3 regions of the Mesorhizobium opportunistum WSM2075 genome follow, and region 3 is predicted to be linked to each of the others. Evidence: predicted binding sites of a transcription regulator. Region 3 holds the regulator's gene; each other region holds the start of a gene.
The links. Region 3 encodes PhoB, which activates phosphate uptake and scavenging genes when phosphate is short. Its sites were predicted from a motif close to TGTCATNNANCTGTCAT; they were not measured.
Positions count from the first base shown of each region.

Region 1: MESOP_RS05780 (alkaline phosphatase D family protein) is a predicted target of PhoB. The motif match lies at 1,684-1,700, and genes of this name have one in related genera.
Region 2: MESOP_RS20470 (UDP-2,3-diacylglucosamine diphosphatase) is a predicted target of PhoB. The motif match lies at 2,648-2,664, and genes of this name have one in related genera.

Region 1 covers NC_015675.1:1,207,625-1,211,964, forward strand. The annotation lists gene MESOP_RS05770 (TetR/AcrR family transcriptional regulator) at 1-239, opposite strand, end outside; gene MESOP_RS05775 (MFS transporter) at 314-1,597, shown strand; gene MESOP_RS05780 (alkaline phosphatase D family protein) at 1,773-3,347, shown strand; gene MESOP_RS05785 (hypothetical protein) at 3,362-3,643, opposite strand; gene typA (translational GTPase TypA) at 3,840-4,340, shown strand, end outside.
Region 2 covers NC_015675.1:4,254,361-4,258,700, reverse strand. The annotation lists gene dgcA (N-acetyl-D-Glu racemase DgcA) at 1-477, shown strand, start outside; gene MESOP_RS20475 (MFS transporter) at 448-1,662, opposite strand; gene MESOP_RS20470 (UDP-2,3-diacylglucosamine diphosphatase) at 1,788-2,603, opposite strand; gene MESOP_RS20465 (SDR family oxidoreductase) at 2,723-3,502, shown strand; gene MESOP_RS20460 (NADP-dependent malic enzyme) at 3,664-4,340, shown strand, end outside.
Region 3 covers NC_015675.1:1,485,122-1,489,461, reverse strand. The annotation lists gene MESOP_RS07135 (ROK family protein) at 1-914, shown strand, start outside; gene phoB (phosphate regulon transcriptional regulator PhoB) at 1,233-1,922, opposite strand; gene phoU (phosphate signaling complex protein PhoU) at 1,939-2,646, opposite strand; gene pstB (phosphate ABC transporter ATP-binding protein PstB) at 2,672-3,475, opposite strand; gene pstA (phosphate ABC transporter permease PstA) at 3,472-4,323, opposite strand; gene pstC (phosphate ABC transporter permease subunit PstC) at 4,327-4,340, opposite strand, start outside.

The DNA of each region.
Region 1 (4,340 bases), 280 kb from region 3:
AATTCGAGGTCGTATTGCCGCAGGTACGAGGCAGCCAATTCGTCCTTGGAGGGGAAGCTGCGATAGAGGCTGGGCTTGGTGACGCCGGCACGCTTGACGATCTCGTCGACGCCGATCGCCCTTATGCCACGCCGGTAGAACAGGTCGTAGGCGACGTCGAGGATCTTCTTGGCGGCCTTCGGCGGGGCCGATGCATGACCATCGCTGATGGTCAGTTCAATATTTTTGTCGGTTGGCATCATGGGACTCGATTGACAGTGTTACCGATCGGTACGTATACATGTTCCCACCCTGCAACGTACCGGTCAGTAACATGATAGCTCAATCCCGCCCATTTGGCCAGCGCTACGCCTTCGTCGTGGTCGGCGTCATCTTCCTCTGCCTGCTGATCGCCGCCGGTCTGCGCTCGGCACCCGCCGTCATGATGCTGCCGCTCGAAAACAGCTTTGGCTGGCGGCGCGACGTCATCTCGCTGGCCGCCGGTGTCGGCATCCTGCTCTATGGCCTGACTGGTCCGTTCGCCGCCGCGCTGATGGAGCGGATCGGACTGCGCCGCACGCTGATCGCCTCGCTGGTGATCATGTCGGGGTCGACCGCGCTCAGCCTTTTGATGACCAAGCCCTGGCACCTCTTCATCACCTGGGGCGTGTTCTCCGGCATCGGCTCAGGCGCCGTAGCCAGCGTGCTCGGCGCCACCATCGTCAACCGCTGGTTCAAGACCAATCGCGGACTGGTCATGGGCTTGATGTCGGCCTCCAGCGCCACCGGCCTCCTGGTGTTCCTGCCGCTGCTTGCCTCGCTTGCGCAAACGGGCGGCTGGAAGCCGGTCGCCATCGCGGTCGCGGTCGCCACGGCCTGCCTGCTGCCGCTGGTCTGGTTGCTGGTGCCGGAGCGTCCGGCCTCGATCGGCATGGTGCGTTATGGCGCCGAGGCCGATGACGTGCCGCCGACATCGCCGGCATCGCAAGGCAATTTCCTGGCGCACACGCTCAACACGCTGCGCCGCGCCGCCGGCACGCGGGTGTTCTGGTATCTGTTCGCCACCTTCTTCGTCTGTGGTTTCACCACCAACGGGCTGGTCGGCACGCATTTGATCGCGTTCTGCGGCGACATGGGCATCGGCGAGGTGCAGGCGGCCGGCCTGCTGTCGATGATGGGCATTTTCGACTTGATCGGCACGACGCTGTCCGGCTGGCTTACCGACCGTTTCGACCCGCGCAAGCTGCTTGGCGTCTATTATGCCATCCGTGGCCTGTCGCTGATCTACCTGCCTTATTCCGGCTTCTCGGCGACCAGCCTGATCATCTTCGCGGTGCTCTATGGCCTCGACTGGATCGCCACCGTGCCACCGACGCTCAGGCTCGCCAACGAGGCGTTCGGCGACCGCAGCGGACCGATCGTGTTCGGCTGGATCGTCGCCGGCCACCAGGTGGGAGCTGCCACGGCGGCCGCCTTCGGCGGCACCATGCGCGAACTGCAGGGCAATTACGAACTGGCCTTCCTGATCGCCGGAATGACGGCCATCGCCGCCGCCTGCATCTCGCTGCTGATCAATACCAGCCGGCCGGCCTTCGATCCCGAACCGCAAGCGGCATAGGCGCGGCCCTCCCTTCTCCCCTTTTGGGCCCGTTGCCTTATTGATCTCTGGGCGTGAGAGGAGACGGAAAGGGCAGCCCTGTTCATTGTTATCAAACGTTCATGATTTCGAGATGAGCCTGAAACATTGAGGCTGGAGCTTGGTGGCAACGTTCAACGCCATCCAGGAGACAGCCATGAACAAGCTCTCGATGACTCGCCGCGCTTTTGTCACCTCCGCCAGCGCCGCTGGTCTGGTCGGCGTTTCCAGCCTGGCGCTGCCCTATTATTCTCGCGCCAACCAGCGCCCGGCCTTCACCCATGGCGTCCAGTCGGGGGATGTCGACGCCACCAGCGGCATGGTGTGGACGCGCACGGATCGCCCGTCGCGTGTCATGTTCGAAGTGTCGTCGACCGAGAATTTCGCCAACGCGATCCGGCTGGCGCCGCTCGATACGTCGCCGGCCAGCGATTATACGGTCAGACGCCTGCTCACCGATCTCGCTTCCGATCAGGACATCTTCTACCGCATGACGGCAGCCGACCTCGCTGACATCAACGCCGTCTCCGAGCCGATCGTCGGCCGCTTCCGCACCGCGCCGGCCTCGAAGCGCGACATCAAGTTCGCTTGGTCGGGCGACACCGCCGGCCAGGGCTGGGGCATCGACGAGACCGGCATGAAGACCTACGCCACGATCGGCAAGCATACGCCCGATTTCTTCCTGCATTCGGGCGACACCATCTATGCCGACGGCGCGATGAAGGACGAGGTCGACCTGCCCGGCGGCGGCAAGTGGAAGAACGTCGTGCTAGTCGATGGTAAGCGCAAGGTCGCCGAGACGCTGGACGAATACCGCGACCAGTGGAAATACAACATGATGGACAGACACGTCCTGGGTCTCAGCGCCATCTGCCCGACCTTTTATCAGTGGGACGACCACGAGGTGCTGAACAACTGGTCGGATTCGAAAAATCTGAGCGCCGACGATCGCTACACGGAAAAATCCATCCATGTGCTGGCGGCCCGCGCGGCCCGAGCCTTCCATGAGATGACGACGATCCGTTACGAGCCGTCGGAGCCCGGCCGCGTCTACCGCAAGATAGCCTACGGGCCGCTGCTCGACGTGTTCTTCCTCGACATGCGCTCCTATCGCGGCCCCAACGGTCCGGACATGCAGGATGAGATGACACCGCAATCGCGCATGCTGGGCGAACAGCAGACGAAATGGCTGAAGCGGGAGCTAGCCAACTCCAAGGCGACATGGAAGATCATCGCCGCAGACATGCCGCTCGGCCTCGTCGTCTGGGACGATGGCGTCAAAAAGGCAGGCGCGGAGGCTGTCAGCAATGGTGACAACGGTCTGCCAAAGGGACGCGAGCTGGAGATCGCCGACCTGCTGCGCTACATCAAGAATGCCGGCATCAGCAACACCGTCTGGCTCACCGCCGACGTGCACTACACAGCCGCGCATTACTACAATCCCGAGAAGGCGCAGTTCCAGGACTTCAGTCCATTCTGGGAATTCGTCTCCGGCCCCATCCATGCCGGAACCTTCGGCCCGAACGATTTCGACATGACCTTCGGTCCGGAGCTGAAGTTCATCAAGGCGCCGACAGCCGAGCAGGGGCAGAACCTGCCGCCGTCAGCCGGCCTGCAATTCTTTGGCCTTGTCGACATTTCCGGCGCCACCGAGCAGATGACCGTGCGGCTGATGGATCGCGACGACAACGAACTCTACAAGATCACGCTCGACCCGGTACGGTCGGCGTAAAGACCTGACGGTCGTCAGTCCGGGTAGCAGACCATTGGAATGTTCGGCCAGACGGCGCTGTCGCAGTTGGCTGCGTCCTGGCGCTGCTTGAAGGCGGCGCTGACCGGGCCGGTCACCATCGGATCGACGCCGTCGGGGGCGTCGGCGAAAGCCTGCTGGGCCGAAGGCGCATCGATCGGCAGGGCCGGCCGTGCTTCCTTCAGCGTGGCGGCCGACTGCGCGGCGTTGGCCGCCAGCAGAACGGCAAAGGCCGCGGAGGCGATAAGCGGCCAATATCGGTTGAGTTTATCGGTCATGACGTTCGAACTGCCCGGGCCCTGAATGGTTCCCGCCTTGGTTAACAAAATCATTTCACACGCAGATGCTTAAGATTTGATGAGTATTTGGTGTTGCGCTTCCCCTTTCGCAACTGCGAAAAACCCTGTATGAGCCGCGCAACCGAAAGAGGCAGCGCCTTTGGCCTGCTGCCTGCAACGCTTCCGAGATCAGAACATGAAACTCCGTAATATCGCGATCATCGCGCACGTCGACCATGGAAAGACCACCCTGGTCGACCAGCTTTTGAAGCAGTCCGGCTCGTTCCGCGACAACCAGCGCGTCGCCGAACGCGCCATGGATTCCAACGACCTCGAAAAGGAACGCGGCATCACCATCCTGGCCAAGGCGACTTCGGTCGACTGGAAGGATACGCGCATCAACATCGTCGACACGCCCGGACACGCCGATTTCGGCGGTGAGGTCGAGCGCATCCTGTCGATGGTGGATTCGGCCATCGTGCTGGTCGACGCCGCCGAGGGCCCGATGCCGCAGACCAAGTTCGTGGTCGGCAAGGCGCTGAAGGTCGGCTTGAAGCCGATCGTCGTCATCAACAAGATCGACCGGCCGGACGCCCGCCATGTCGAGGTCGTCAACGAGGTGTTCGATCTGTTCGCGGCCCTCGACGCCACCGACGAGCAGCTCGACTTCCCGATCCTCTATGGTTCGGGCCGCGAC
Region 2 (4,340 bases), 2.8 Mb from region 3:
AGCCGAATCATCCTCGATGCCAATGAGGGCTGGACCGACGACAACATCGTCGCCAACCTCGCCTTTGCTGCGGAACAAGACATCGCGCTGATCGAACAGCCGCTGCCGGCCGGCCACGACGGCATCCTGCGCCACATCGCGCATCCGGTGCCGATCTGCGCCGATGAAAGCGTACACGAGGCGAAAAACCTGGATTTGCTTGTCGGCCTCTACGACGCCGTCAACATCAAGCTCGACAAGTCCGGCGGGCTGACGGCGGCGCTCGTCCTGCGCGACCGCGCCCGGGAACTCGGTTTCGGCGTCATGGTCGGCTGCATGGTCGGCACGTCGCTGGCGATGGCGCCGGCGGTGTTGCTCGCCCAGGACGCCGATTTCGTCGACCTCGATGGTCCGCTGCTGCTTGCGCGCGACCGCGAGCCGGGCCTTGCCTACCGGGGTTCGCTCGTCTCACCCCCGGACCGGGTGCTTTGGGGCTGAGCGCGCCGCAAGCCCGATCAGCACAAGGCCGACGATCGCGATCGGAATCATCGCCAGGAAACCATCGACGCCGAGACGGTCATAGAGCGGACCGGACGCAAGCGTGACGGCCGCCATGAAGAAGCCGTTGAAGAAATAGGCGATGCCTTGCGCGGCACCGGTGCGCTCTTCGGAGACGGTCTCGCCGATCATTTTCTGCAGCCCGATCAGCACCATTGCGACGGACACCGAATGCAGCGACTGCACGGCGAAGAAGCCGGCGACCCCAAGACCAAGCGGCCATACCAGCGGAAAGACGATCCAGCGCACGATCGACCCGATGCCGGCGATCACCATCACCTTGACTACGGATACGGAGGCGAAAATGCGATTGAAAAACAAAAACATGCAGACTTCGGACACCACGCCCCAGGCCCAAAGCAGGCCAACGACGGAATCGCTGATGCCGATCGATTTCCAGTAGATGGAAACAAAGCCGTAGAGGAAGGCGTGGCTGGCGGTGATGATGCCGACGCCAAAGGTGAAATAGAGGAAATAGGCATTGAACAGGCTCGGCGCCGCGTGCTGGATTTCAGTGGCCGACAACGGCGAAGCCTTGCGCGGCCGCCCCATGCGCGGCGCAAACAAGGCTGCGGCAAGCGCTGCTGCGAGCGCCCCGAAAATGATCACCGGTACGGCTTTGGCTCCGGCCGCCGCCAGGATGAAGCCGCCCACGACATTGGCGCAAAGATAGGAGATCGAGCCCCATTTGCGCATGGCGGTGTAGTTCGAGCCGAAGCGGCGCACCCCGGACAACGCAAGCGAATCGGCCATTGGCGAATGCGGTGTCCAGACGACCGTCAGAATCAGCGATACGGCCAGCACGATCGCGTAGGTCGCCGGCAGGAAATAGCCTGCCGAAATGACCATCGTTGCCGCGACCAGCACGATGTAGACGTCGGCGCGGTCCTTCGCCCGGTCGGCAAGTGCCGTCAGCATGGGCGTCGTCAGGACGCGCAGGAACATCGGCGCGGCAAGGATGACGGCGATTTGTTCGGCGCCAAAACCTTTCGCCTGCAGCCAGAGCGGAAAATAGGGCAGATGGGTGCCTTGCGACACGAACAATGTCGCGAAGATCAGGCTCATGCGCAGCTCGAAATGGCGCGGCTTGACGAGTTGTTCTGGCGAAAGCGGCGGCAGGGACATGAATCGATCCAATTACGCCGCGCTCGGCCGGCTGGCGATGTAGATCGATCCCTTAACATGGCGGAAAACCAGGCGAAACCGGCTGGACTAACCGATTAACGCTGAAAGCCTCCGTGAATTCCGTGTCAGGCCGCCTGCCCGACCCGATCTTCGATGAGCATCGGGATGAAAGGCTCGTCCGGCGCTTCAGGCAGGACATGCGCCCAGGTCAGGATTTCCATGCGGCCGTCGAAATGTTCGACCACCGCCGTGCAGCTCTCCACCCAGTCGCCGGTGTTGATGTACTGCACATCGCCATAGTTCTCGATCGCGGCGTGGTGGATGTGGCCGCAGATGACGCCGTCGACATGCGAACGCCGCGCTTCCTCGCTGAGCACGGTCTGGAACGAACCGATGAAGTTTACCGCTTTCTTGACCTTGACCTTGGCCCAGGACGAGAACGACCAGTAAGGCAGGCCGAGCAGCTGGCGCAGACGCGTGATGACACGGTTGACCTGCATGGCCGCGTCGTAGGCATGGTCGCCGAGATAGGCGAGCCAGCGCTGGTTGTGGACGACGGTGTCGAACTGGTCGCCATGGATGACCAGCAGGCGCCTGCCGTCGGCGGTCTCATGGATGGCGCGGTCGGCAACGACGATGCCGCCGAAATGCACGCCCTGGAACTGGCGGGCAAACTCATCGTGATTGCCGGCGATATAGGTAATCGAGGCGCCCTTGCGCGCCTTGCGCAGCAATTTCTGCACGACGTCGTTGTGGCTTTGCGGCCAGTGCCAGCTCCGCCGCAGCCGCCAGCCGTCGACGATGTCACCGACCAGATAGATGATGTCGGCGTCGTGATAGCGAAGGAAATCGATCAGGAATTCCGCCTTGGCAGCCTTCGAGCCGAGATGGACATCGGAAATGAACATGCTGCGGAAGGTGCGGGGCTCTTGGCCGGACATCGCGTTTTCACCGTTGCTTTCGCGCAGCCTATGCCCCGATTCATGCAACAACCGTATGACAGTTGCGATTGGGCCAGCCCAAGAGCTAGCCTGCCGGCCAAATCACAGGAGAAATCGTCATGGATCTCGGTATTCGCGGCAAGAAAGCCATCGTCTGCGCTTCGAGCAAGGGACTTGGAAAAGGCTGCGCCATGGCACTGGCCGAGGCCGGCTGCGACATCGTCGTTAACGGACGAAACGCCGAACTGGTGGCGAGGACCGCCGCGGAGCTGCGCGAGCGCTACGGCGTGACGGTCACGGAAGTCGTCGGTGATGTCTCGAAACCCGAAGTGCAGAAGGCACTGCTTGCCGCCTGCCCTGAGCCCGACATTCTCGTCAACAACAATGGCGGCCCGCCATTGCGCGATTTCCGCGAACTCGATCGCGGCAAGATCCTCGAAGGCGTCACCCAGAACATGGTCACACCGATCGAGCTGGTGCAGGCCGTCATCGACGGCATGGCCAAACGTGGCTTCGGCCGCATCGTCAACATCACCTCGCTGTCGGTCTACGTGCCGATCCCCGGCCTCGACCTGTCGTCGGGGGCGCGCGCCGGCCTGACCTCGTTCCTCGCCGGCGTGGCGCGCACGGTGATCGACCGCAACGTCACCATCAACAGCCTGCTGCCAGGCAAGCTCGACACCGACCGGCTGCGCGGCCCGCATGAGGCAGGCACCGTCGAGGAGCCCGCGGCGGCGGCGGCGCGCAAGACCCGCATCAGCGCCGACGTGCCGGCCAAGCGGCTCGGCACGCCCGAGGAATTCGGCCAGATCTGCGCCTTCCTGTGCTCCGTTCATGCCGGCTACCTGACCGGGCAGAACATTCCGGTGGATGGCGGCCTCTACGTCAGCGCGTTCTGAGCCCCGACAATCGCAACGCGGAAGAAACCCTGTCCAAGCGGCTGAAATAAATCAGCTATTCCTGTCTCGCCAATGTGATCCGCGATTGCGTCATTTGGCGTCTCGAAAAACCGCGGCCGCATGCTAAGAAGGGTCGCAGGCAGAGCGCAGGGAGGGCCGGAATGACTGGCGAGAGCAAGAAAACGGCACGTTCGGACCTCGACGAAGCCGCCCTCTACTTCCACAAGCACCCGACGCCTGGAAAGCTCGAAATCCAGGCGACCAAGCCGCTCGGCAACCAGCGCGACCTGGCGCTCGCCTATTCGCCTGGCGTGGCGGCCCCTTGCCTGGAGATCCGCGACGATCCGGCGACCGCCGCCGACTATACGGCGCGCGCCAACCTGGTCGGCGTCGTCTCCAACGGCTCGGCCGTGCTCGGCCTCGGCAATATCGGCCCGCTGGCGTCCAAGCCGGTCATGGAGGGCAAGGCGGTCCTGTTCAAGAAATTCGCCGGCATCGACGTCTTCGACATCGAGATCGACGCGCCCGAAATCGAGCGCATGGTCGAAACGGTCGCCGCCCTGGAGCCGACCTTCGGCGGCATCAACCTCGAGGATATCAAGGCGCCGGAGTGTTTCGAGGTTGAGGAACGGCTCAAGGCGCGCATGAAGATACCGGTGTTCCACGACGACCAGCACGGCACGGCCATCATCGTCGCCGCCGCCGTGCTCAACGGGCTGGAATTCGCCGGCAAGACCATTTCGGACATCAAGGTCGTCACCTCCGGCGCCGGTGCCGCGGCCCTCGCCTGCCTCAACCTCCTGGTCTCGCTCGGCGTGCGCGTCGAAAATATTTGGGT
Region 3 (4,340 bases):
AACAGCGCCGGCTGGACACGCTGACCATGTCGCGCGAGGCGCTGATCGGCGAATGCGTCGCCATCGTGCGGCGCCGCATAGACGATCCCGACATCGATGTCCGCAGCGTCGCCCGCATCGCACTGGCCATCCAGGGCATCACCGACACCGAGGCGCGCGCCATGCTGTGGTCGCCGATCACGCCGCAGACCGACATCGCCTTCGCCGACATATTCGAAGCCGAGTTCGGCATCCCCGCCACCATGGAAAACGACTGCAACATGATGGCGGTGGCGCTGCGCTGGCGCGATCCCGAGCGCTACCGCGACGACTTCATCGCCATTCTGCTGTCTCACGGCATCGGCATGGGCCTGGTGCTGAAGGGCGAACTGTTCACCGGTACCCATTCCTCGGGCGGCGAGTTCGGCCACATGATCCACCGGCCGGGCGGCGCGCTCTGCCGCTGCGGACGGCGCGGCTGCGTCGAGGCCTATGCCGGCAACTACGCCATCTGGCGAAGCGCGAGACAGCTTGGCGAGGACACCGAACCGGTCGACGTCAGCGACGCCGACATGCGGGCACTGGCGGCCTCGGCGCGCGAGAAGGACGGGCCGGAGCGCCAGGCCTATCGCAAGGCCGGCGAGGCGCTCGGCTATGGCCTCGGCAGCCTGTTCGCGCTGATCGATCCCGCCCCGGTCGCCATGGTCGGCGTCAGCGCCGCCGCCTTCGACCTGATCGAGCCGGCCTTGCGCGAGGCGATTGCACAGACCGCCGGCGGCCAGCACTCGAAATCGATCTCCTTCGACACCGAGCCTAACGAACTGCCGCTGATCCGCGAAGGCTGCGCCATGCGCGCTCTGACCTTCGTCGATCAGGAAATATTCGCGCCGGGCGTGCAGGCGAGAGCAGGCGCGGCTGGGAAGAACGTGGCGTGAAATCGAAGCCATCGTAACATCCGTGGGTTGGACAAAGCCTCACGACTTCGTCATCCCTGGGCGGAGCAGGAGCGAAGCTCCGTCGCGGAGACCCTGGGATCCATGCCGCGACCTTGGCCACGGAGTGCAGCGGAGCAGAATTCCGCACCGAGGCAACGCTTCAAAGTCGCGGCGTGGATCCTCGGGTCTACGCCGCGTCGCTTCGCTCCTTGCTCCGCCCGTGGATGACGAAGCAATGGACGTTTTCGCTGATCGCCAAGGTAAAGCGATCCGGCTTAAGCACGAAATCCGACTGTCTAACCTTCCGCGCCGAAGAACCTAATCTTCCCGGATCGCGTAGCCCGCCCCACGAATGGTTCTAATGACATCGGGCATGCGGCCATTGTTGACCGCCTTGCGCAGCCGCCCGACATGCACGTCGACCGTGCGCTCGTCGATGTAGATCGTCTCGCCCCAGACATTGTCGAGCAGCTGGCTGCGCGAGAACACCCGGCCGGGATGGCGCATCATGAATTCGAGCAGGCGGAACTCGGTCGGCCCGAGCCGGATCTCGCTCTTCTTGCGGTAGACGCGGTGCGATTCGCGGTCGAGCACGATGTCGCCGACCTTGAGCACGCTGGACAGCACTTCCGGTTTGGCGCGGCGCAGCAACGCCTTGACGCGGGCCATGAACTCCGGCGTCGAGAACGGCTTGACCAGATAGTCGTCGGCGCCTGTGGAGAGTCCACGTACACGGTCGCTTTCTTCGCCCCGCGCGGTCAGCATGATGATCGGCAGCCGCTCGGTCTCGGGCCGCATTCGCAGGCGCCGGCAGAGTTCGATGCCGGACACCGCCGGCACCATCCAGTCGAGCACCAGAAGGTCGGGCACGTTCTCCTGCAGGCGGATCTCCGCCTCGTCGCCGCGCGTCACCACCTCGACCTGGTAACCTTCCGATTCCAGATTGTAGCGGAGCAGCACCCCTAACGGCTCCTCATCCTCCACCACCATGATGCGTGGCGCGATCATCGGCTGGTCACCCCTGCTATGCCGCCGGCGCCGACATCGCGGTTTCGTCCTGCTTCGGACGATTGGCGGGCAGCTGCGTGCCGGTCAGCACATAATACGCATTCTCGGCGATGTTGGTCACGTGGTCGCCGATGCGTTCGAGGTTCTTGGCACAGAACAAAAGATGCGTGCAGGCGGTGATGTTGCGCGGATCTTCCATCATGTAGGTCAGCAGTTCGCGGAACACCGAGGTGTATTTGACATCGATGCGCTCGTCGGCGGCGCGCAGCTTCGCCAGTGCCGCGGCATCACGCGCCGCATATTCCTCGATGACACCTTGAACCTGGATCAGCACCAGCTGCGCCATCGCGTCGATGGAGTGCGACAGGTCGCGCGGCGTGGCGGAGAGCCCGACCGTGCCGACGCGCTTGGCGATGTTCTTGGCAAGGTCGCCGATGCGTTCGAGATCGCCGGCCATGCGGATCGAGCCGACGACATGGCGCAGATCGTCGGCCATCGGCTGGCGCTTGGCGATCAGCGTGATGGCGCGGTCGTCCAGCTCGCGCTGGCGCGCATCCATGATCGCGTCATCGGAGACGACGCGTTGGGCGAGCGCATTGTCGGAGTTCAGCAGCGCCTTGGTGGCACCGCCGACCATCGAGCCGGCGAGGTCGCCCATGTCGCTGATCAGCCTGCTGATCTGTCCGAGATCTTCGTCGAAGGCTGCAACCGTGTGTTCGGCCATGATCCTGGTCCTCGTATGCGTGCGATCAGCCGAAGCGGCCGGTGATGTAGTCCTGCGTGCGCTTCTCGCGGGGCGACGTGAAGATCTTCTCCGTCTTGTCGAACTCGACCAGTTCGCCCAGGTACATGAAGGCCGTCTGCTTCGACACGCGCGCCGCCTGCTGCATGTTGTGGGTGACGATGACGATCGTGTAGTCGGCCTGCAATTCGTCGATCAGCTCCTCGATCTTGGCGGTCGACAGCGGATCGAGCGCCGAGGCCGGCTCGTCGAGCAGGATGACTTCCGGCTTCACCGCCACGGTACGGGCAATGCAGAGCCGCTGCTGCTGGCCGCCCGAAAGGCTGAGGCCGCTGGCATTGAGCTTGTCCTTGACCTCGGTCCAGAGCGCCGCGCGCTTCAGCGCCTGCTCGACGCGGCCGTCCATCTCGGCCTTGCTGATCTTCTCGTAGAGCCTGACGCCGAAGGCGATGTTCTCATAGATCGACATCGGGAACGGCGTCGGCTTCTGGAACACCATGCCGATCTTGGTGCGCAAGAGGTTGAGGTCCTGCGAACGGTCGAGAACGTTCTTGCCGTCGAGCAGCACCTGGCCCTCGGCGGTCTGCCTGGGATAGAGCTCGTAGATGCGGTTGAAGACGCGCAGCAGCGTCGACTTTCCGCAGCCCGACGGTCCGATGAAGGCGGTGACGCTGCGTTCGGGCAGCGACAGCGTGATGTCCTTCAGCGCCTTCGACTGGCCGTAGTAGAAATTGAGGTTCTTGACCTCGATCTTTGCCTTGGCGGCTGCCTCGGCGGCGATCGTCATGTCTGGAGACAACATCTGGCTCATTTGTCCTCTCTGCGTCCGGTCAGGCTGCGCGCAAAGATGCTGAGCGCGAGAACCGTCAATGTAATTATGAGTGCGCCGGTCCAGGCCAGTTGCTGCCATTCCTCGTAGGGGCTGAGAGCGAACTGGAAGATGGTGACAGGCAGGCTGGCCATCGGCGCGTTGAGATTGCTCGACCAGAACTGGTTGTTGAGCGCGGTGAACAGCAGCGGTGCCGTCTCGCCGGAGATACGGGCAATGGCCAGCAATATGCCGGTGACGATGCCGGAAAGCGCGGCGCGGTAGGCGACCGAGCGGATCACCACCCAGCGCGGCGCGCCGATCGCGGTGCCGGCTTCGCGCAAGGCGTTGGGCACCAAATTGAGCATGTCCTCGGTGGTGCGCACGACGACGGGGATAACCAGAATAGCCAGCGCGACGGCGCCGGCCATCGCCGAGAAATGCCCCATCGGCCGAACCATCAATTCGTAGACGAACAGGCCGATGATGATCGACGGCGCCGACAGAAGGATATCGTTGATGAAGCGCACAACGGTGGTGAGCTTCGAAAAGCGGCCGTATTCGGCCATGTAGGTGCCGGCCAGCACACCGATCGGCGTGCCGACGATGATGCCGATGACGGTCATCACGATGCTGCCGTAGATGGCGTTGAGCAGGCCGCCGGCATCGCCGGGCGGCGGGGTCATTTCCGTGAAGACCGAAAGATTGACGCCCGACAGGCCCTTGTAGAGCAGGGCGCCGAGAATGAGCGCCAGCCAGGCAAGGCCGATGCCGGCCGCGGCGACGCACAGCGTCATCATCACGCCATTCTTGCGCTTGCGGCTCTGGTGAAGCGACGTGGCTGTCGACATCGGTCAGGCTCCGGTGC